Regions from separate parts of the Streptomyces sp. NPDC096012 genome, predicted to be linked through region 1. Evidence: riboswitches for the same ligand, from Rfam matches in the RefSeq annotation. Region 1 holds a riboswitch; each other region holds the start of a gene.
What was found. Region 1 has a riboswitch for S-adenosylmethionine ahead of ABVB68_RS35925 (amino acid ABC transporter permease). Riboswitches for the same ligand answer to the same signal wherever they lie in the genome.
Positions count from the first base shown of each region.

Region 1 (7,384 bases):
CGGCGCCCTCGGCGAGCTTGTCCGGGCGCGCCGCCAGGGCCGCCATCCGGCGCGGCACCGCCGCGGGGTCGGCGGACTCGACCAGCGCGGCCACGCGCGCCCCGGCCGCCGCGAGCCCCGTGGCCACGGGCAGCAGCAGCGGCCCGGTCCCGGCGACGACGGCCGTCCGGCCGGGCAGCACCAAACCGCCCTTCAGCATGGCCTGCGCGCCACCCGCCGTGACGACGCCGGGCAGCGTCCAGCCCGGGAAGGGCAGGACGCGCTCGTAGCCGCCGGTGGCGAGCAGCACGGCGTCGGCGCGGACCGCCACACCCTCCTCCTGGGCGGGGCCGTGCAAGGCGTGCACGGTGACACCACCGGACCCGGGCTTCCGCTCCACGCACCAGACGTGATGATCGGTCAGGTGGGTGATCGAACCCGTGGCACGGTGCCGGTCCAGTCCGTCCCGCAGCCGCTCCCAGGCGCGCCACTGGTGGTGCAGGGCCTGTGGCCGGCGGGCGCCCAGGGCGGCGGCGGGCTGCCGGTAGAACTGCCCGCCCGCCTGGTCGGCCGCGTCGACGAGGGTCACGCCGATGCCCCGGGCGGCCGCCGCCAGCGCCCCGGCCAGTCCTGCCGGGCCCGCGCCGACGACGACGAGACGCGGTCGCTCAGTCATCGCACCGGCCCGTCCCGCGCTGGGTGCGGATCACATCGCCCGCCCGCACCGGTACCAGGCAAGCGCGTTGGTTCGGCAGGTCGTTGACCGTCACGAGACAGTCGAAACACACTCCGGTCCCGCAGAAGACGCCCCGGGGACGGCCCGCGCCGCGGGTGCTGCGCCAGGTCGTCACCCCCGCCGCCCACAGGGCCGCCGCGACGGTCCGGCCCGGCAGTGCCTCCAGGGGCCGGCCGTCGAAGGTGACGGTGCAGGTCTCGCCGGGCCCGGCCCGGGCCAGCTCCTCCGGATTCACGGTGTGTCGCCCCCCTCCGCGTCGAACCGCTCCGGCCGGAACGGTGTGAGGTCCAGGTCCGGCGTCTTCCCGGTGAGCTTCTGCGCGATCAACCGCCCCGTGCCGGTGGCGAGTCCGATGCCGGCCCCCTCGTGCCCGCAGGCGTGGAACATCCCGGGCGCCCGCGGGTCGGGGCCGATCGCCGGGAGATGGTCGGGCAGGTACGGCCGAAAGCCCGCGTACGTCCGCAGGGCGCGGACCCGCTCCAGGAACGGGAACAGCCCGATCGCCCCGGCCGCCAGCGCCCGTACCGCCGCGAGCGACAACGAGCGGTCGAATCCCACCCGTTCGCGGCTCGCGCCGATCAGGACCGGCCCGGCGGCCGTGCCCTCCACGACCGGCGAGGTGCGCAGGGCGGCCGAGTCGCTCGCCACGTCGGCCACATAGTCCGCCGCGTACACCTTGTGCCGGACCATCCGCGGCAGCGGCTCGGTGACCAGCACGAAGCCGCGCCGGGGGAGGACCGGCAACCGGACGCCCGCGAGAGCCGCGAGGTCACCGCCCCAGGTGCCGGCCGCGTTCACCACCGCGGGCGCGTGCAGGTCGCCCCGGTCGGTGCGGACGCCGCGCACCGTGCCGTCCGCCGCGCGCAGCACGCCCGTCACCGTCCGGCCCGTGTGCAGCGGGGCACCGCAGGCGCGCAGCAGGTGGGCCGCGGCGAGCGCGGGCATCACCTGGGCGTCCTGGGGATAGCGCACCCCGCCGGCCATGCCGGGCGACAAGCGGGGTTCGAGGCCCGGCAGTTCGTCCGCACCGACCGGCTCGGCGGTGACGCCGGCGGTCCGTTGCCCCGCGGCGAACTTCGTCAGCGCGGCGAGGGAGCGGGGCGTCGAGGCCACCACGAGGCCGCCCTTGGACTCGTACTCGATCACCGGGCCCAGCTCCTCCGCGAGGTCCGCCCACAACCGGGCCGACAGGAGGGCCAGTTCCAGCTCGGGGCCCGGTTCCTTGTCGGAGACGAGGAGGTTGCCCTCGCCCGCGCCGGTGGTGCCGCCGGCCACCGGTCCCCGGTCCACCACCCTCACGTCGAGACCGGCCCGCGCGGCGTACAGCGCACAGGCGGCGCCCACCATTCCGGCTCCGACGACCACGACATCGCAGGTCAGCCGCTTCGTCACGCCAGTACTATGTCACATGTCTCTGGCGCTGAGGAGACCTCGGTCGCCTTTCGTCGTTCGCCTTGCCGTCCGGCCCGGTGCACGGTCGGTGGCGGCCCGCGGGGCGATGCGGGGAGTGCTCGCACGTCCTCCGGCGTGCGCCTGGTGACCCGGCCGGCGGTGACCTGCGGCAGGACCTGAGGAGTCCTCGCGCATCGTCCGGCGTTCCCCCGCCGTCCCCCCGGCGCTCGTCCGGTGTCCCCGTCGCCATTCCCCGGCGGTCGTCCGGCGCCCTTGCCATTCCCCGGCGCTCGTCCGGCGTCGCCCTCGCCATCCCTCGCCGTCCCCCGGCGCTCGTCCGGCGTCCCCCGGCGCCCGTCCAGCGTCGCCCTCGCCGTCCCCCGGCGGCCGTCCAGCGTCCCCCCGCCGTCCCCCCACCGCTCGTCCGGCGTCGCCTCGCCGGGCCGTGGGGCTCCGCGTCCGAATCCCAGGCGTGGACGCCCCCTTGACGGCGTGCGGAGCCCGATCGACACTCCAGGGAGGAAATCCTAGTGAACGGGTAGGGAATCATGACGCGTCCGGAGACGGTCGCCGGCCGAGCGGGCCGGACGCCGTTGTGCGCGCCCCTGCTCACCTCCCGGCGCCACATCGACCTGCTGCGCGTCTGCAGCGCGATCAGCGGCCGGTACTGAGTCCGGGCCCTCGCCCTCGCCCTCGTCGCCCGACGGCGCCGGCCGGCGCGCCCGTCCGCCGTGCCCGTCAGGGAGTTCATCCGCCCACGCCCAGGGGAGACGCATGTCCAGCAGTCCGCTCGCCGCCGACTCGAACGTCCACCGCACGGCTCCCCTCTTCCGGGGCCGGCTCGGCCGGGACGCCCGCAGCGGCCACTACGCCGTACCGCACCGCTACCGGCTCCATCTGTCGACCGCCTGTCCGGACGGCCTGCGCCTCGCCGCCGGCCACAGCCTCCTCGGCCTGGACGGCAGTTGTCCGGTCACCTTCCTGCCCGCCGTGCCCGACTGTCCCGGCGGTGGCCACGCGGCGCTGCGCCCGCTGTACGAGGCGAGCGCCCACCACTACACCGGGCCGGCCCTCGCCCCCGTCCTCAGCGACGACTGGTCCGGACGCATCGTCAGCACCCACGCCCCGGACATCCTGCGCGACCTGGACCGCTTCCCGCGTGACGGGCGGTCCTCGCTGTACCCGTCCGGAACGCGCTCGGTGATCGACGCCGTGGAACGGATGTGCGCCGACGGCGTCGAGGACGCCGCCCAGCGTGCCGGACGGGCAGGCGCCGGTCCCGCCGAGCGGGCCGCCGCCCTCGACGTGCTGCTCGACACCCTGGGCCGGCTGGAGCGGCGGCTGAGCGGTGCGGAGTACCTGGTCGGCGACCGGCTGACCGCCGCCGACGTGGAACTCTGGGTGGCCCTGGTGCAGCTCGACACCGTCCACCGCTGCCACCTCGACGCCTCCGCCGTGCACCGGATCGCCGGCCACCACGCGCTGTGGGCGTACGCCCGCCGCCTGGCCGCCCGCCCCGCCTTCGGCCGGCACCTGGACCTCGACGGCATCGCCCGCCGCCACCACGGCAGTTGCCGGGGGCTGGAGGCCGCCGGAGCGGCTGTCCAGATCCTGGACTGGGCGGCCCACGCCGCGCAGGTCCCGGACGCTTCCCGCAGGTGAGAGCCGGCCCTCAGGGTCCGCTCCGCGGACGGCCGTTGACATTCGAACGGGCGACTGCCTTACTTGCCACTCAGAAAGGTCATGAGCGTCAGCGCCAAGCCCTGGCTCGCTGACCGGCAACCCTCGCACGCGGTGGGGTGCCCCAGGTGACGACCGGACCGGACGACGTATTCGGTAAGCGCGAGGCCCCCCCGGGGGCCGGAACAGTGACAGGTGACGCCATGTACGCAGCTCCCAGGACGGCCCCTCGCCGTTCCCCGGGCTGCGTACCGCCGTACGCCCAGCTCCTGGTCGCCGACCGGGCCGTCGATCTGGTCCGCGTCAGCAGCGCACTGTGTACCGCACCGGGCTCCGCCCGCCGTCGGGGCTGACCTCAGCGTCCCAGCCCGCGCGTTCCGCACGTACCCCGTGCGTGTGATGTGCCGTTGCCCGCCCAGCCCCCGGTTCCGCCGCGTCTCCCGTGCGCCGTCTCGTGCCCCAGTGCCGTCGCGGCCCGCGCGCCCGCCGCCGTCCCGGGGGTGCCCGATTCCGCCCGGAGTCCGCCCATGAGTGAATCCCCAGGCGCCGCCCTCTCCCTCGCCGAGAGGCCCTCGCACCCCGGCGAGGCGCCGGTTCCGCCGCCCGCACGGAGAGTTCGGCCGCGGCGCAGACCCGGCCGGTGGATCGTCACCGCCGTCGTCCTCGTCCTCGTCGCGCAGATCCTGCACGGACTGGTCACCAACCCCTTCTACCAGTGGGACCGGTTCCGCTACTGGTTCCTGCGCCCGGCCGTCCTCGACGGCCTCCTCGTCACGCTCGAGGTCGCCGCCCTGAGCGCGGTGCTGGGGCTGGCCGGCGGCATCCTGCTGGCGCTCGGCCGGCTCTCCGCGAGCCCGGTGCCGCGCGCGGTCAGCTGGACGTACACCTGGCTGTTCCGCTCCACCCCGCTGATCGTCGTGCTGATATTCCTGTACAACTTCTCCGCCCTGTACCGGACGTTGAGCCTGGGCGTGCCCTTCGGCCCGTCCTTCGTGCGCTTCGACGAGTCGAGGCTCGCCACCGACATGACGATCGCCGTCGTGGGCCTCAGCCTCAACGAGGCGGCCTACGCGGCGGAGGTGGTCCGCGGCGGCCTCCTCTCCGTCGACCAGGGGCAGCACGAGGCGGCATCCGCGCTCGGTCTGCCCAAGGGTTACCGGTTCCGCCGGATCGTCCTCCCGCAGGCCCTCAGGTCCATCGTCCCGAACTACGTCAACCAGCTGATCGGGCTCATCAAGAGCACGTCCCTGGTGTTCTACGTGTCCCTGCTCGACCTCTTCGGCGTGGTGCAGTCGATGGGCAACACCTACCCCGGGGACGTCGTACCGCTGCTGATGGTGGCGACCGCCTGGTACCTGCTCCTGACCAGCGCCGTGTCCGTCGTCCAGTACTACGTCGAGCGGTACTACGCGCGGGGCGCCACCCGCGGCCTGCCGCCGACGCCGTTGCAGAGAGCCCGGGCCGCCGCGGCCGGCCTGGGTGCCCGCCTGCGCAAGGAGGCCGCCGTATGACCGGCGCCCAGACCCCCGGCACGCCCGTCGCCGCCGCGCTCGAAGTGCACGGCGTCCACAAGTGGTACGGCTCCCACCACGTCCTCGACGGCATCGACCTGACCGTCCGGCCCGGCGAGGTCACGGTGATCCTCGGGCCCTCCGGCTCCGGCAAGTCGACGCTGCTGAGGGTCGTCAACCACCTGGAGAAACCCGAGACCGGCCACGTCAGCGTCGGCGGCGAGCTGATCGGCGTCAAGCGGTACGGGGACCGGCTCAGGGAACTCGGCGAGCGCGCCATCCTCGCCCAGCGCCGCCGGATCGGCTTCGTCTTCCAGAACTTCAACCTCTTCCCGCACCTGACCGCTCTCGACAACGTCGCCGCGGCCCCCCTGGCCACCGGCCGGACGACCAGGCCCGCGGCCCAGGAGCTGGCGCGCGAACTGCTCACCCGGGTGGGCCTCGGCGAGAAGGCGGACGCCTATCCGCGGCAGCTGTCCGGCGGCCAGCAGCAGCGCGTGGCGATCGCCCGCGCCCTCGCCCTGCGGCCGGGGATCATCCTCTTCGACGAGCCGACCTCGGCACTCGATCCCGAACTCGTCGGCGAGGTCCTGAACGTCATCAAGGACCTCGCGGCCGGCGGCACCACCCTCGTCATCGTCACCCACGAGATCGGCTTCGCCCGCGAGGTCGCCGACCGTGTCGTCTTCATCGACCACGGCCGGATCGTCGAACAGGGGCCGCCCGGCCAGGTGCTGGACAGGCCCCGGCACGAACGGACCCGGGACTTCCTCGCCAGGGTGCTGTGACCCCCGAACTCCCGTCGCACCCACGCCACTTCGGCACTCCGGTATTTCTCCTCGCCACCACCTCACCACCCAGACAAGGACAGCCACGCCATGCCTACCCGCGTCTCCCGGCACCGTCTGATCCGGGGCATCACCGCGGCCGCCGCCGCCACCCTCGCCACCGGCCTCGCCGCCTGCGGGGGTGACGGCGAGGCCGCCGCCAAGACCACCGCCGCCGGCACGGTCACCGTGGGGCGGCTGTCCAACGGGGCGGCACAGGAGACCGAGCTGAAGGTCTCCGAGGTGAAGTCCATCAGCGCCGAACTGCCCGCCTCCGTCCGCCGGAGCGGCAAGCTCGTCATCGGCGTCGGAGCCCTGCCCTCGGGTTCCGCGCCGCTCAACTACGTGGGCAGCGACCAGAAGACCCTCACCGGCTCCGAACCGGACTTCGGACGCCTGGTGGCCGCGGTGCTCGGCCTGAAGCCCGAGATCAGGAACTCCACCTGGGAGAACCTCTTCGTCGGCATCGACAGCGGCAAGGTCGACGTGGCCTTCTCCAACGTCACCGACACGGAGGAGCGCAAGAAGAAGTACGAGTTCGCCTCCTACCGGAAGGACAACCTGGCCTTCGAGGTGCTGAAGAAGGACGCCTGGGACTTCGGCGGCGACTACGAGAACCTGGCGGGCAGGACGGTCTCCGTGGGCTCCGGCACCAACCAGGAGAGGATCCTGCTGGAGTGGAAGGCCAAGCTGGCCCAGGAGGGCAAGAAGCTCGACATCAAGTACTTCCCGGACCAGAACTCCATCAACCTGGCGCTGACCAGCGGAAGGATCGACGCCTACTTCGGCCCCAACCCCAGCGTCGCCTACCGCGTCCGGCAGACCGCGCACACGCCCGAGCCGACCCGCAACGCGGGCACCTACTCCGGCGCCGGCGGAACGCTCCAGGGCCTGATCGCCGCCACCGCCAAGAAGGGCAGCGGCCTGGCCGGACCGATCGCGGACGCCGTCAACCACCTGATCGACAACGGGCAGTACGCCAAGTGGCTGGCCGCCTACAACCTCTCCAACGAGGGTGTGGCGCAGTCGAAGGTCAACCCGCCCGGCCTGCCGCTGGACAACTCCTGACCACCCGTGACGGCGGACGACACGCCCGGATCCGCGCGCCGGGAACACCCGGGCGCGGGCGGGAGTTGTAGTAACGACGAGACGCGCCGGGCGGCCGCCGGCCAGGCGCGCCCGCGCACGACGGACGGAGGTGACGGGCATGACGGACGCGACACGCGGGCTCCCGCCGCGCGCACCGCTCCCGTCGTCGG
Region 1 is NZ_JBEOTD010000074.1:6,998-14,381, forward strand. It holds gene ABVB68_RS35900 (FAD/NAD(P)-dependent oxidoreductase) at 1-655, opposite strand, end outside; gene ABVB68_RS35905 ((2Fe-2S)-binding protein) at 648-950, opposite strand; gene ABVB68_RS35910 (NAD(P)/FAD-dependent oxidoreductase) at 947-2,107, opposite strand; gene ABVB68_RS35915 (putative leader peptide) at 2,656-2,778, shown strand; gene ABVB68_RS35920 (glutathione S-transferase C-terminal domain-containing protein) at 2,882-3,769, shown strand; SAM riboswitch class IV at 3,847-3,956, shown strand; gene ABVB68_RS35925 (amino acid ABC transporter permease) at 4,315-5,298, shown strand; gene ABVB68_RS35930 (amino acid ABC transporter ATP-binding protein) at 5,295-6,086, shown strand; gene ABVB68_RS35935 (ABC transporter substrate-binding protein) at 6,177-7,193, shown strand; gene ABVB68_RS35940 (putative leader peptide) at 7,333-7,384, shown strand, end outside.

Region 2 (7,384 bases), on a different contig from region 1:
GCAAGATCCCGGGCGTGGAGGGTACCGACACGCACGTGGCGTTCCGCACCTACTCCCAGCACGACCTCGAGGCCGCGTTCGCCATCGGCCTGGACAACTAGGTCCTGTCTGACAGGGCCTAGCCCCGTCCACCGCGGCGACGCCGGCGCCCCAGGGGGCGTACGGGCGAGGGCCGCGGACGACGACCGGCGCCACCGCCGCCGCCATGGCCGCACCCGGGCTCCCTCGGGTGCGGGCCGGCCGCCACCCAGGCCGCACCCCAGGTTCCCGCAGGGGTGTGCCGGCCGCCGCCGAGGCCGCACCCGGGTTCCGGCAAGGGCGGCACGGCCGTCGCGGAGGCCCTGTCCGGCCCCCCTCGCGGCGGCCGTCCGCCGGGCGGTCTCAGACCGCGGGGACGCAGCGGCCGTCCTCCGTGCGGTAGCGCCACTTGGCGCCCTCGCGGACCAGTTCCCGTACGGCGTTCACGAACCGCTCCACGTGCTCGTCCGGCGTGCCCGCGCCGAAACTCACGCGGATGGCGTTCAGGGACTTCTCGCCCGGGGCCGCCTCCGGGGCGCCGCACTCGCCCTGGGCCTGCGGGTCGCTGCCCAGCAGGGTGCGCACCAGCGGGTGCGCGCAGAACAGGCCGTCGCGGACGCCGATGCCGTACTCGGCGGAGAGCGCGGCGGCGAAGTGGGAGCTGTTCCAGCCCTCCACGACGAAGGAGATGACGCCGACGCGCGGGGCGTCGTCGCCGAACAGGGAGAGGATCCGCACCTCGGGCACCTCGGCGAGGCCCTCGCGGACGGTGCGGACCAGGTGCTGCTCCCGGGCGACCAGGGACTCCCAGCCGGCCTCGGTGAGCGCCTTGCAGGCCGCCGCGATCGAGTAGGCGCCGATCACGTTCGGGGAGCCGGCCTCGTGGCGGGCGGCGCTCTCGTGCCACTCCACGTCCACTCCCCCGTCGGTGCGCCGGGTGACCTTGCGGCTGGCGCCGCCGCCCGCGAGGTACGGCTCGGCCGCCCGCAGCCAGTCGGCGCGTCCGGCCAGCACGCCGGAGCCGAAGGGGGCGTACAGCTTGTGCCCGGAGAAGGCGACCCAGTCGACGTCCAGGTCGCGGACGTCGACCGGGTGGTGCGGGGCGAGCTGGGCGGCGTCGAGGACGATCCGGGCACCGTGCGCGTGCGCCGCGGCGGCCAGCTCGCGCACCGGCCACAGCTCCCCGGTGACGTTGGAGGCGCCGGTGACGCAGACGAGGGCGGGGCCGTGGCCCCCCTCGGCGGACACCGTGCGGCCGGCGAGGGCCCGCTCCAGGGTCTCCACGGCCTGCCGGGGGCTGCGCGGGGCGTCGAGGTAGCTGACCTGGGCGTCCTGCCAGGGCAGTAGGGAGGCGTGGTGCTCGGTCTCGAAGACGAAGACCTGGCAGCCGGCCGGCAGGGCGCGGGCCAGCAGGTTCAGGGAGTCGGTGGTCGACCGGGTGAAGATCACCTGGTCGTCCTGCCGGCAGCCGAGGAACGCGGCGACGGTCCTGCGGGCGTTCTCGAACAGGTCGGTGGAGAGCTGGGAGAGGTAGCCCGCCCCGCGGTGGACGCTGCCGTAGTACGGCGCGTAGGCGGCGACGTCGTCCCAGACGCGCTGGAGGGCGGGGGCGCTGGCCGCGTAGTCGAGCGCGGCGTAGCCGACCTCGCCGCCCGTCACGAGCGGAACGGTCACGTCCCGGCCCAGCACGGACAGCGGGGCACAGACGGTCTGGTCGGCGGCAGCGGTGATGACGGACATGGGGGAACTCCCGTGCGAGCAGATGGGACCCGCCGCGCGAGCGGACACGGCTCGAGCGCGGACGAGGGGAAAAAGGGTGTGCGGAGGCGGGGCTCTGCGGCCCTATCGCATTCGCCGGCTCACGGAACGGCTCCCTCGATGACCAGGACCCCTGGCCCCGCGCTCGTCACGAGCGCGCGAGGGGTCCGCGCTTGCCGCAGACCTTGCTGTCCGCGACCTGGTCTTCACCCGGGGCACCCCGCCACGGACGGAGGGTTGCCGGACAGTCGGCCGGGGCCTCATGACTGTCACTCATGACCTGGTTCAGTATCCTGCCACACGGTCTTCGGCGCGCAAGGCGCAGTCCGGCATACGGACTGCGCCTCGGCCCGGCCCCGGGTCAGGCGTTGCTGGCCGCCACCCACCGCTCCAGCGACCGCTTGGCCGCGCCCGAGTCGACCGACTCCCGCGCCTCGGCGATGCCGGCGCGCAGCTGGTCGGCGAGCGGCGCGTCCGTGGGCCGCAGGGCGACGAGCGCGGCCGCCGCGTTCAGCAGGACCGCGTCCCGCACCGGCCCCCGCTCGCCGTCCAGCAGGCGGCGGGCGACCGCCGCGTTGTAGGCCGCGTCGGCGCCGCGCAGTGCTTCCACGGGGACGAGGTCGATGCCGACGTCCCGCGGGTCGAAGACCTCCTCGGAGACCTTGCCGTCGCGGACCACCCACACCCGGGAGGTGGCGGTGACGGTCAGCTCGTCCAGGCCGTCGTCCCCCCGGAAGACCAGCGCGGAGTTGCCCCGCTCGGCGAGGACGCCGGCCACGATGGGGGCCATCCTCGGGTCGGCCACCCCGACCGCCTGGGCGCGTACCTTGGCCGGGTTGGTCAGCGGCCCGAGCACGTTGAACGTGGTCCGGATGCCCAGCTGGCCGCGGGCCGCCGCCACATGGCGCAGGGACGGGTGGAACTTCACCGCGAAGCAGATGGTGATGCCGGCTTCCTCGGCGACCTCGGCGACCCGTCTCGGGGTCAGGTTCAGATTGATCCCGAGCTGCTCCAGGACGTCGGAGGACCCGGAGGCGGAGGAGGCCGCGCGGTTGCCGTGCTTGACGACCTTCGTGCCGGTGCCCGCGACGACGATCGAGGCCATGGTGGAGATGTTCACCGTCTTGGCGCCGTCCCCGCCGGTGCCGACGATGTCGACCGCCGGGCCGGGCACCTCGATCACGTTGGCGTGCTCGTACATCGTCCGGACGAGTCCGGAGATCTCCTCGACCGTCTCGCCCTTGGCCCGCAGCGCCACCATGAAGCCGGCGATCTGGGCGTCGGTCGCCTCACCGCGCATGATCCGGTCCATCGCCCACGCGGTCTCGTCGGCCGACAGGTCCCGTCCGGTCAGCAGACCGTTCAGCAGGACGGGCCAGGAACGGCCCGCCGCGGTGTCGCCTCCAGCGGGGGTCACAGCGCTCATCAGCCGCTCCTCGTACACAGTCCTGCAAGGTCGTACACCACCCTATCCAGCCCGGAGGACGGCGAAGGGCCCCGTCCGCAACGGACGGGGCCCCTCTCCGTGGTGTGGCGACGCGGGGATCAGTGGTGGCCGTGGCCGCTCGTGATCTCCTTGTACTCCTCGACGGTCGGCTTGGGGATCTGGTTGTCCTCGCCGTAGTAGGCGGCGGAGAGCTTCGCGCGAAGCTTCTCCGTGCCCTTCACCTTGCGCTCGACACCGTTCTCGTCGACCGCCGGAGCGATCTCGGCCGGCTGGTACTGCTCGTGCGCGGTGAGCGTGTGCAGCTGCTCCTGGCTGAGCGGCTCGTGCACCTCGATGAACTCACCGTGCGGCAGCCGCTTGATGATGCCGGTCTCGCGGCCGTGCAGCACCTTGTCGCGGTCGCGGCGCTGCAGTCCGAGGCAGATCCGCTTGGTGACGACGAACGCGATGACCGGTCCGACGAAGAAGAAGATCCGGACGAACCAGGTGACGGCGTTGATCGACAGCTGGAAGTGCGTGGCCCACAGGTCGTTGCCACCGCCGACCAGGGTGATCATGTAGATCGTCACCCAGGCGACACCGAAGGCGGTGCGGGTCGGGGCGTTGCGCGGGCGGTCCAGGATGTGGTGCTCGCGCTTGTCGCCGGTGACCCAGGACTCGATGAACGGGTAGACCGCGATGGCCGCCAGGACCAGCGGGAAGAGCACCAGCGGGATGAACACGCCCAGGACGAGCGTGTGACCCCAGAAGTTGATCTCCCAGCCCGGCATGAAGCGGATCAGACCCTCGGCGAAGCCCATGTACCAGTCGGGCTGGGCGCCGGTGGACACCTGGTCCGGGCGGTAGGGGCCCATGGCCCAGATCGGGTTGATCTGCGCGATCGCCGCGATGGCCGCGATGACACCGAAGACCAGGAAGAAGAAGCCTCCGGCCTTGGCCATGTAGACCGGCAGCAGCGGCATGCCGACGACGTTCTTCTCGGTCTTTCCGGGACCCGCGTACTGCGTGTGCTTGTGGTAGAAGACCAGGATCAGGTGGGCGACCACCAGACCGAGCATGATGCCCGGCAGCAGCAGGATGTGGATCGAGTAGAACCGCGCCACGAAGTCGTGGCCGGGGAACTCGCCGCCGAAGAGGAAGAACGACAGGTACGTGCCGACGATCGGCACGGACAGGATCGCGCCCTCCATGAAGCGGACACCGGTGCCGGAGAGCAGGTCGTCCGGGAGCGAGTAACCGGTGAAGCCGGTGAACATGCCAAGGACGAACAGCAGGAAGCCGAACAGCCAGTTGATCTCACGCGGCTTGCGGAACGCGCCGGTGAAGAAGACGCGCATCATGTGCACGAACATGCCGGCGAGGAAGATCAGCGCAGCCCAGTGGTGGATCTGCCGGATCAGCAGGCCACCGCGCACGTCGAAGGAGATGTGCAGGGTGGAGCTGAACGCCTCCGACATCAGCTGCCCCTGGAGCGGGACGTAGCTGCCGTGGTACTCCACCTCGTTCATCGACGGGTGGAAGAACAGCGTCAGGTAGACACCCGTCAGGATGATGATGGTGAAGCTGTAGAGGCAGACCTCCCCCAGCATGAACGACCAGTGGTCGGGGAAGATCTTGCGCATGTTGGACTTGGCCAGGGAATAGATCCCGAGCCGTCCGTCGGCCCAGTCGGCGATGCGCTCGCCGGCCGGTGCCTTGCCGCGAGAGCGGCCCGCCGCGTCGGCGGCGGATGAATTCGTCTCGTTCGCTGCAGTACTCATCCGCGCTCCCAGAATGCAGGACCGACGGGCTCCTCGAAGTCGCCGAGCGCCTGGAGGTAACCCTCGTTGTCCACACCGATGCGCAGCTGCGGCAGGGCGTGGCCGGCGGGGCCGAAGATCACTCGGGCGCCGTCGGAGAGGTCGAAGGTGGACTGGTGGCACGGGCACAGCACGTGGTGCGTCTGCTGCTCGTACAGCGAGATCGGGCAGCCCACGTGGGTGCAGATCTTGGAGAACGCGACGATGCCCTCGTGCGCCCAGTCGAGTTCACGCTTGTCCTTGATGTTGCCCGGCTGGAGCCGGACGATCATCAGGGCCGCCTTGGCGATCTCCGTCTGGAACTCCTCGGACTTCTCCTCCAGGCCGTCGGGCTTGGCGAAGGTGAGCGAGCCGACGGCGACGTCCTCAGGACGCAGCGGCTGGTTGGTGTTCATGTTGACCAGGCGCTTGCCCTTGGCCCACAGGGTGTGGCGCAGCGTGCTCTGGGGCAGCGGTCCGAGGTCGCGCAGCAGCATGACACCGGAGAGCGGCACCAGGGTGAGCGCGCCCAGCATGGTGTTGCGGATCAGCTTGCGGCGGCCGATCGCCGATTCCTTCGCGCCCTCGCGGAAGTCCTCGTGGACCTTCGCGCGCACCTCGGGCGGCGCCTCGATCGGGTGGCGCTCGTCGGCGATCTCCACGTCGGACATCAGGGTGCGGGCCCAGTGGACCGCGCCCGCGCCGATGCAGAACAGGGCCGTACCGAGGGTCAGGCCGAGCGCGAAGTTGAGCGCGCTGAGGTGACCGATCGGGAAGACGAAGATCGTCTTGTCGTTCGGGATCGAGACGTACGAGGCGATGAAGCCGAGGGTGGCCAGCATCGACACCGTGAACAGCAGGGCGACCGCGCGCTCGGACCGCTTGGCGGCCCGCTCGTCGATGTCCTGGATCCGGTGCTCGTGCGGCGGCAGGCCCGGGTCGGAGAACGGGTTCTCCTCGTCCGCGACGCTCACCGCGCCGTGCGCGTGGTCCTGCTCAGCGGGCAGGTTCTCTTCTGGAATGTCTTGGCTACTCATGACTTCTTGGCCTTTGCGGTCCGAGCGGCGACCCAGACGGCGACCGCGATCAACGCGCCCAGTCCGAAGATCCAGGCGAACAGGCCCTCGCTGACCGGCCCGAGGCCACCCAGCTCCATACCACCCGGGTTGTCCGTATCGCTGCTGTCGACCGCGTGCAGGTACGCGATGATGTCCTTCTTGTTCTTCTCCGTCAGCGTGGTGTCGGGGAAGGAAGGCATGTTCTGCGGGCCGGTCTGCATGGCCTCGTAGATGTGCTTGGGGTCCACACCCTCGAGGCTCGGGGCGTACTTGCCCTTGGTGAGGGCACCGCCCTTGCCGGTGAAGTTGTGGCACTGCGCGCAGTTGGTGCGGAACAGCTCGCCACCCTTGGCGATGTCCGCCCCGTCCGGGCTGTACTGCTGCTTGGTCGGCACGCTCGGGCCGGCGCCCAGCGACGCGATGTACGCGGCCAGCTGGTCGATCTGGGCCTGCGTGTAGACGGCCTTCTTGCGCGGGATCTGGGCACCCTGGGAGGTGGCGGCGGGCATACGCCCGGTGCCGACCTGGAAGTCCACGGCGGCGGCGCCGACACCGACCAGGCTCGGCCCGTCGGAGGAGCCCTGGCCACCGGTGCCGTGGCAGCTTGCGCAGCCGACCTCGTAGAGCTTCTTGCCCTCCTTGATGGTCAGGGACTGGGCGGTTTCATCGGCCTGCGCCTTGCTCGCGGGCGCGAACGCGGCGTACAGCCCCCCAGTGGCCGCCAGCGCGAGGAGTAGGACGACGACCGCCGCCAGCGGATGGCGTCGTCGTGCGGAGAGCTTTTTCACGGATTACCCCGGTGTCAGGATCTTCTGCGTCGATGCTTCTGGATGTGCGGGAGCGGTCCCGGCTACTTGATCAGGTAGATCGTGGCGAAAAGGCCGATCCAGACGACATCGACGAAGTGCCAGTAGTAGGACACGACGATGGCGGCGGTCGCCTGCTCGTGCGTGAACCTCTTCGCCGCGTAGGTGCGGCCGAGGACCAGCAGGAAGGCGATGAGACCACCCGTCACGTGCAGGCCGTGGAAGCCGGTGGTCAGGTAGAACACCGAGCCGTACGGGTCCGAGGACAGCGAGATGCCGTCCTTCTTCACCAGCTCCGTGTACTCGTAGATCTGACCGCCGATGAAGATCGCACCCATGATGAAGGTGAGGGTGAACCAGCCACGGAGCTTCTTCACGTCGCCGCGCTCGGCCGCGAACACGCCGAGCTGGCAGGTGAGGGAGGAGAGCACCAGGATCGTGGTGTTCGTCGCGGAGAAGGGCACGTTGAGGGCGTGCGCCATCTCCTTCCAGTGGTCCGGTCCGGTCACCGACCGGAGG
Region 2 is NZ_JBEOTD010000064.1:14,453-21,836, forward strand. It holds gene ABVB68_RS35005 (Lrp/AsnC family transcriptional regulator) at 1-101, shown strand, start outside; gene ABVB68_RS35010 (aminotransferase class V-fold PLP-dependent enzyme) at 382-1,758, opposite strand; SAM riboswitch class IV at 1,941-2,057, opposite strand; gene trpD (anthranilate phosphoribosyltransferase) at 2,138-3,202, opposite strand; gene qcrB (cytochrome bc1 complex cytochrome b subunit) at 3,322-4,983, opposite strand; gene qcrA (cytochrome bc1 complex Rieske iron-sulfur subunit) at 4,980-6,038, opposite strand; gene qcrC (cytochrome bc1 complex diheme cytochrome c subunit) at 6,035-6,847, opposite strand; gene ctaE (aa3-type cytochrome oxidase subunit III) at 6,910-7,384, opposite strand, start outside.
Region 2: linked by a shared signal. The riboswitch ahead of ABVB68_RS35010 (aminotransferase class V-fold PLP-dependent enzyme) and the one ahead of ABVB68_RS35925 (amino acid ABC transporter permease) in region 1 are both predicted to bind S-adenosylmethionine.

Region 3 (7,384 bases), on a different contig from region 1:
CCGGGAGAGGTCTAGTCCACTCGCGTGGTGTAGACCTTATGGGTCCATATTTCGAACGGTCAGACAGCAGGGTTGGGACTTTGACGGTGCGTCGGCGTACGGCAGGAACGATCGCGGTGGTGTCCGCGCTGGGCATGACGGCGGTCCTCGGCGGCTGCGGGAACACGGGCTCCTCCGGCGTGACCCTCAGACTCGTCGCGGCCGACTACGGCGACTCGGCCGCCAACAGCACCACGAAGTACTGGAACGCCCTGGCCGCGGCGTACGAGGCGAAGAACCCCGGCGTGCACGTCGAGGTCAGCGTCTACTCCTGGAACGACGTCGACCGCAAGGTCAAGGAGATGGTCGACGCCGGGCACGCCCCGGACCTGGCCCAGATCGGCGCCTACGCCGACTACGCGGCCGCCGGCAAGCTCTACCCGGTCTCCGACCTGCTCTCCATCCGCACCCAGGCCGACTTCCTCTCCCAGCTCTCCGACGCCGGCCAGTGGAAGCACACGCAGTACGGCATACCCTTCGCCGCCTCCACCCGCGTGCTCTTCTACAACAAGACCCTCTTCGCCAAGGCCGGCATCACCCCGCCCACCACCTGGGACGAACTGGCCACCGACGCCGAGGCGCTCAAGGGCAAGGGCGTCAAGTACCCCTACGCCCTGCCCCTCGGGCCCGAGGAGGCCCAGGCCGAGACCATGCAGTGGCTGCTGAGCGGCGGCGGCAGCGGCTACACCGACGACGTCGGCACCTACACCATCGACTCCGCGCGGAACGTCGAGACCTTCACCTGGCTCAAGGACGACCTGGTCGGCAAGGACCTGACCGGCCCGGTCGCCCCCGGCAGGCTCAACCGCGCGGACGCCTTCGCCGCCTTCGCCGACGGGCAGGTCGGCATGCTCGACGGCCACCCCACGCTGATCCAGCAGGCCGCGAAGAAGGGCGTGCGGTTCGGCATGGTGCCGATGCCGGGCCGCACCGGCACGGCCCCCGCCTCGATGGGCGTCACGGACTGGATGATGGGCTTCCGGCAGAACGGGCACGCCGAGCAGATCGGCGACTTCCTCGACTTCGCCTACGACGAGAAGAACGTCCTCGACTTCTCCCGCATGTACGGGCTGCTGCCGGTCACGGGCTCCGCCTCCACGGCGATGAGCGAGTCGGACAAGGCGGCCGACAAGGCGCTGCACCCCTTCCTCGACCAGCTGCCCACCTCCGAGCTGTATCCGGTCGGCAAGACCTCCTGGGCGTCGGTCAGCGCGGCCGTGAAGCAGAACATCGGCCAGGCGGTCGCCCCCGGCGGCAACCCCTCCGCTGTGCTGACCCGCCTCCAGGCGTCGGCCACGGCGGCGGACAGCAACAACGCGAACTGAGCCGGTTGTCGGTGCCCGGCGTTACGGTGGCCCACATGGAACTCGGCGCCCGCGAACAGGCCGTCCTCGCGCTGGAGCGCCGGGGCTTTCCCGGCCCCGGCGCGAAGGAACGGGCGATACGCGAGGAGCTGGGCCTGTCGCCGGTGAGCTACTACCAGCTGCTCAACGCCCTCCTGGACGACGAGCGGGCGCTGGCCCACGACCCGGTGACGGTGAACCGCCTGCGCCGGGTGCGCGAGTCGCGCCGCTCGCAACGCTGAGGAGTGGACCCGCCCCTTCGCGGATAGTGTCGCCGTATGGGCACCCCTACGACGGACTCGACCAACCCGATGGACCCCCTGCCCGTCCCGGCCACCCAGGCCGGCCGGGACGGACTGGCCGCCTTGCTGGCCCGCCCCCGCACCGCGGTGGTCGGCCTGGACTTCGACGGCACGCTGGCGCCGATCGTCGCCGACCCCGAACAGGCCCGCGCCCACCCCGAGGCCGTGGCCGCGATCGCCGCACTCGCCCCCAAGGTCGCCTCCGTAGCCGTGATCACCGGCCGCCCCGCCGGTGTCGCGGTGCGCTACGGCGGCTTCGCCGGCGTGCCCGGCCTGGAGCACCTGACCGTCCTCGGCCACTACGGCGCCGAACGGTGGGACGCGGTCACCGGCACGGTCACCGCCCCCGCCCCGCACCCCGGCGTGGCGGCGGTCCGCGCGGAGCTGCCGGGACTGCTGGACCGGGTCGGCGCCTGGGAGGGCACGTGGATCGAGGAGAAGGGCCGGGCGGTCGCGGTCCACACCCGGCGGGCGCGGGATCCGCAGGCCGCCTTCGAGGCCCTGCGGGGCCCGCTCGGCGACCTCGCCGCCCGGCACGGCCTGATCGTCGAGCCCGGCCGGATGGTGCTCGAGCTGCGTCCGCCGGGCATGGACAAGGGCGTGGCGCTGGCCGACCACGTCCGCAGGACCGGCGCCGAGTCGGTCGTCTACGCCGGCGACGACCTGGGCGACCTGCCCGCCTTCGCGGCCGTGGACAAGCTCCGCTCCGAAGGGGTCCCCGGCCTGCTGGTGTGCAGCGGCAGCACCGAGGTGACGGAACTGGCCGAACGGGCCGACCTGGTGGTGGACGGCCCGGCGGGCGTCGTACGGCTGCTGCGGTCCCTGGCGTCCCGGCTGGACTGACCGCCACCGGCGGCCCGGCTGGACCGGCGGTGGCTGGACTGACCGCCACCGGCGGCCCGGCTGGACCGGCGGTGGCTGGACTGACCGCCACCGGCGTCCCGGCTGGACTGACCGATCCGGCGGACCGACCGGACCGGCCTCAGCCGATCAGTGCGGCCTCAGCCGACCCCTCCGGCCTCAGCCCGGCCGGTGCGGTCCCTGCCCGCCGGCCCGGGCCGACGTCGGCCGGTGGCCGGGCCGAGGCCTCAGCCGGCCCCTCCGGCCTCAGCCCGGCCGGTGCGGTCCCTGCCCGCCGGGCCGACGTCGGCCGGTGGCCGGACCGGTCTCAGTCGGTCTGCTCGACCAGCGCGTGCAACTGGTCCAGGAACCACTTCGCGGGCGGCAGCGCCGTCGCCGCGGCGGCCAGCCGCTTCGACCGGTCCGCCCGCTCGTCACCGGGCAGGGTCAGTGCCTCGTGCAGCGCCTGCGCCGTGCCCGTGATGTCGTACGGGTTCACCACGATCGCGTCCTCGCCCAGCTCCTCGTACGCCCCCGCCTCGCGCGACAGCACCAGCGCGCAGCCCTGGTCCGAGACGACCGGGATCTCCTTGGCGACCAGGTTCATGCCGTCCCGGATCGGGTTGACCAGCGCCACGTCGGCGAGCCGGTACGCGGCCAGCGAGCGGGCGAAGTCGTCCTTCACGTGCAGCACGACGGGAGTCCAGCCGGCCGTCCCGTACCGCTCGTTGATCTCGTGCGCCACCCGCTGCACCTCGGCCGTGTACTCGCGGTACACGGCGAGGTCCTGCCGGGAGGGGTAGGCGAACGCCACGTGGACGACCCGCTCGCGCCACTCGGGGTGCTCGTCCAGCAGCTGCCGGTACGCCAGCAGCCCGCGCACGATGTTCTTCGACAGCTCGGTGCGGTCGACGCGGACGATGGTCCTGCGGCCCTCGCCGATCTCCTTCCGCAGCACCGCCATCCGCTCGTCCACGTCCGCCTTGTGCGCCCGCTCGCGCAGGAAGTCCGCGTCCGCGCCCAGGCCGTGCACGCCGATCCGGGTGCCCGAGGGGATCCCCGGGCCCAGCACCGCGTGGCAGCAGTCCCGGAACGCGTTCGCCCACCGCTCGGTGAGGAACGCCGCCCGGTCCGCGCCCAGGATGCCCGTCAGCAGCTCGGCCGCGATGTCGTCGGGCAGCAGGCGGAAGTAGTCCGGCGGCGCCCACGGCGTGTGCGAGAAGTGGCCGATGCGCAGGTCGGGGCGGAGCCGGCGGAGCATCCGGGGGGCGAGGGCCAGGTGGTAGTCCTGGATCAGCACCGCCGCTCCCTCGCCCGCCTCCTCGGCCAGCGCCTCGGCGAACGCCTGGTTGTAGGCCTCGTAGGAGGCCCACTGCCGCCGGAAGTCCGCGTCGAAGATCGGCTCCAGCGGGGTCTGGTACAGCAGGTGGTGGACGAACCAGAGGACCGAGTTGGCGATGCCGTTGTAGGCGTCGGCGTGCACCGTCGCGTCGATGTCGAGCATCCGCACCCGCTGCCCGCCGGTCTCCTCGGCCGGCAGCAGACCGCCGTCGGCGCGCCGTACGGCCGCCCGGTCGCCCTCGCCCAGCGCGGCGCACACCCACACCGCGTCGGTGTCCGGACCGATCGCCGACAGGCCGGAGACCAGTCCGCCGCCGCCCCGCTTGGCGTGCAGCGAGCCGTCCTCGCGCAGTTGATACGAAACCGGGCCGCGGTTGGACGCGACCAGCACCTCAGCACCGTGGGTCGAAGCCATACGCCTCAACCTAGCCCGGCCCGGAAACGCTCAAACGTACGGTCTGCCCCGGCGGGGGCCGTATACGGCCGTTCTCCGCGCGCCATCAAGCCACGCGGCGGGCGGCGTACTCCGCGATCTGCGCCATCGGCGGGCGTTCCTCGGTGTCCACCGAGTAGGTGCGCGGCTCGAAGCCGGCCGCGCCCCGCTCGAACTGGGTGAGGGCGGGCCGGACCAGGTGGCCGCGGGCCAGCCGGAGCTGGGCGGTGCGGTAGATGGCGGCGGCCATCCGGCCCAGCGCCTGCCCGTCCTGGTGGCGGTGCCTGCGCACACCCACGTCCACCTGGGCCAGCGCGTCGAGCCCCACCAGGTGCAGGGCGTCGACCAGCATGCCCAGCTCCACGCCGTAGCCCACCGGGAACGGCAGCTGTTCCAGCAGGGAACGGCGCGCCGCGTACTCGCCGCCCAGCGGCTGCACGAAACCGGCCAGTTGCGGCCAGTGCATGTTCAGCAGCGGGCGGGCCATCAGCTCGGTGACCCGGCCGCCCTGACCGGCCGCGCCGCCCAGCGGGCGGTCGTACATGCCCTTGACCAGGTCCACCCCGGGCTCGGTGAGCAGCGGGCCGACGATTCCCGAGACGAAGTCGGAGGAGAACTCCCTCAGGTCCGCGTCGACGAAGCAGACGATGTCGCCGCCGGTGACGAGCAGCGAGCGCCAGAGCACTTCGCCCTTGCCGGGGGCGGCGGGTATCCGGGGCAGGATGTCGTCGCGGTGGACGACCCGGGCGCCCGCGGCGGCGGCGACCGCGGAGGTGCGGTCGGTGGAGCCGGAGTCGACGACGACGATCTCGTCGACGAGCGGGACCCGCTCCACGAGGTCGCGGCGGATGACCGTGACGATGTCGCCGACGGTCTCCTCCTCGTCGAGGGCGGGCAGCACGACGCTGATGGTCTGCCCCGTGCGCTGCTTGGCGGCCAGGATCCGGGGCAGCGGGCGATCGGCCACGGACCAGGAGCGGGTGGCCAGCCAGCGCTCGACTTCTTCCAGCACGGCGGCTCCTCACGTGTCTCGCGGTTCGGACGACTATCTCAACTGTCCCGGCCTTCGGTTACAGTCTTGAACAACGCCGGTGACCATCGCATGTCGGAGGTCGCGCGCGTCGACAACCGAATACCGCTCATCCAGAGGGGCAGAGGGACACGGCCCGATGAAGCCCCGGCAACCCTCCAGCCGGTACTCGTCTTCCACGCGAGGCTCCCGGCTAGGGAAGGTGCCAAATCCGTCTCGCGGCGAGATGCGTCGTGAGGAAGATGAGGAGAAAGGGCCTCGCCTCCATGGCTGTGCAGACAGTTGCAAGCACCAGCAGTTCCACCGTCGACCTCGGACCCGCCGCGGCCCTGAGCTGTCGCGAGTGCGGCCACCGCGTGCCCCTCGGTCCGGTCTTCGCGTGCGAGGAGTGTTTCGGCCCGCTGGAGATCGCCTACGACTTCTCCGCCTACGGCACCGAAGAGCTGCGCGCCCGCATCGAGGCGGGCCCCGCGAACATCTGGCGGTACGCCCCGCTGCTGCCCGTCCCCGCCGACGTGGCCGACAAGCCCAACATCAACCCGGGCTGGACCAAGCTGGTCAAGGCCGACAACCTGGCGGGCGAGCTGGGGGTGACCGGCGGCCTCTTCGTGAAGGACGACTCCGGCAACCCCACGCACTCCTTCAAGGACCGCGTCGTCGCCCAGGCCCTGGAGGCCGCCCGCGCCTTCGGCTTCACCACGCTCTCCTGCTCCTCCACCGGCAACCTGGCCGGCGCCGTGGGCGCCGCCGCCGCCCGCGCCGGCTTCCGGTCCTGCGTGTTCATCCCGCACGACCTGGAGCAGGGCAAGGTCGTCATGGCCGCCGTCTACGGCGGTGAGCTGGTCGGCATCGAGGGCAACTACGACGACGTGAACCGCTTCTGCTCGGAGCTGATCGGCGACCCGGCCGGCGAGGGCTGGGGCTTCGTCAACGTCAACCTGCGGCCGTACTACGCGGAGGGGTCCAAGACCCTGGCGTACGAGATCTGCGAGCAGCTCGGCTGGCGGCTCCCGGACCAGCTCGTCGTCCCGATCGCCTCCGGCTCCCAGCTCACGAAGATCGACAAGGGCCTGCAGGAGCTGATCAGGCTCGGGCTCGTCGAGGACAGGCCGTACAAGATCTTCGGTGCGCAGGCCGAGGGCTGCTCCCCGGTGTCGACCGCCTTCAAGGCCGGTCACGACGTGGTGCGCCCGCAGAAGCCGGACACCATCGCCAAGTCCCTGGCCATCGGTAACCCGGCAGACGGCCCGTACGTCCTGGACATCGCGCGCCGCACCGGCGGTGCCGTGGAGGACGTGACGGACGAGGAGATCGTGTCCGCGATCAAGCTGCTGGCCCGCACCGAGGGCATCTTCGCGGAGACCGCGGGCGGCGTGACCGTCGGCGTCACCCGCAAGCTGCTGGAGAACGGCCTGCTGGACCCGGCGAAGACCACGGTCGTCCTCAACACCGGCGACGGCCTGAAGACCCTGGACGCGGTGGCCGGCACCGGCCTCAGCGCCACCATCCGCCCGACCCTGGACTCCTTCCGAGAGGCTGGCCTCGCATGAGCGTGACCGTTCGCATCCCGACCATCCTGCGCACCTACACCGGCGGCCGGGCCGAGGTCGCCGCGGAGGGCGGGACCCTCGCCGAGGTCATCGAGGACCTGGAGAAGAACCACACGGGAATCGCCGCCCGGGTGCTGGACGACCAGGGCAGGCTGCGCCGTTTCGTCAACGTGTACGTCAACGACGACGACGTCCGTTTCGAGCAGGGCCTGCAGACGGAGACCCCCGACGGCGCCGGTGTCTCGATCATTCCCGCCGTCGCCGGCGGCTGCTGACCGAATGACCGATCATTACCTTCGGTAACAGCGGTTACGCAAGGTTCGCCCGATTGCCTCCTCCGTGAGAGAAGCGGAGGGGGCAATTCTGCGTGATTGAGCGCGGTACAGTTGGGGAACGCGCTCGCGGTCCACTGATCGCGGCCCCTTGATTCATACCGCGCGACCCGGCAAGAAGTAGCCAAAGTGTGCGGGTTTTATGTGGCTTTTGCTCCTTTTGTGGAGCCCGAC
Region 3 is NZ_JBEOTD010000001.1:132,023-139,406, forward strand. It holds gene ABVB68_RS00690 (ABC transporter substrate-binding protein) at 87-1,364, shown strand; gene ABVB68_RS00695 (DUF3263 domain-containing protein) at 1,400-1,624, shown strand; gene otsB (trehalose-phosphatase) at 1,661-2,527, shown strand; gene ABVB68_RS00705 (alpha,alpha-trehalose-phosphate synthase (UDP-forming)) at 2,853-4,280, opposite strand; gene ABVB68_RS00710 (glucosyl-3-phosphoglycerate synthase) at 4,366-5,310, opposite strand; SAM riboswitch class I at 5,435-5,577, shown strand; gene thrC (threonine synthase) at 5,595-6,878, shown strand; gene ABVB68_RS00720 (MoaD/ThiS family protein) at 6,875-7,153, shown strand.
Region 3: linked by a shared signal. The riboswitch ahead of thrC (threonine synthase) and the one ahead of ABVB68_RS35925 (amino acid ABC transporter permease) in region 1 are both predicted to bind S-adenosylmethionine.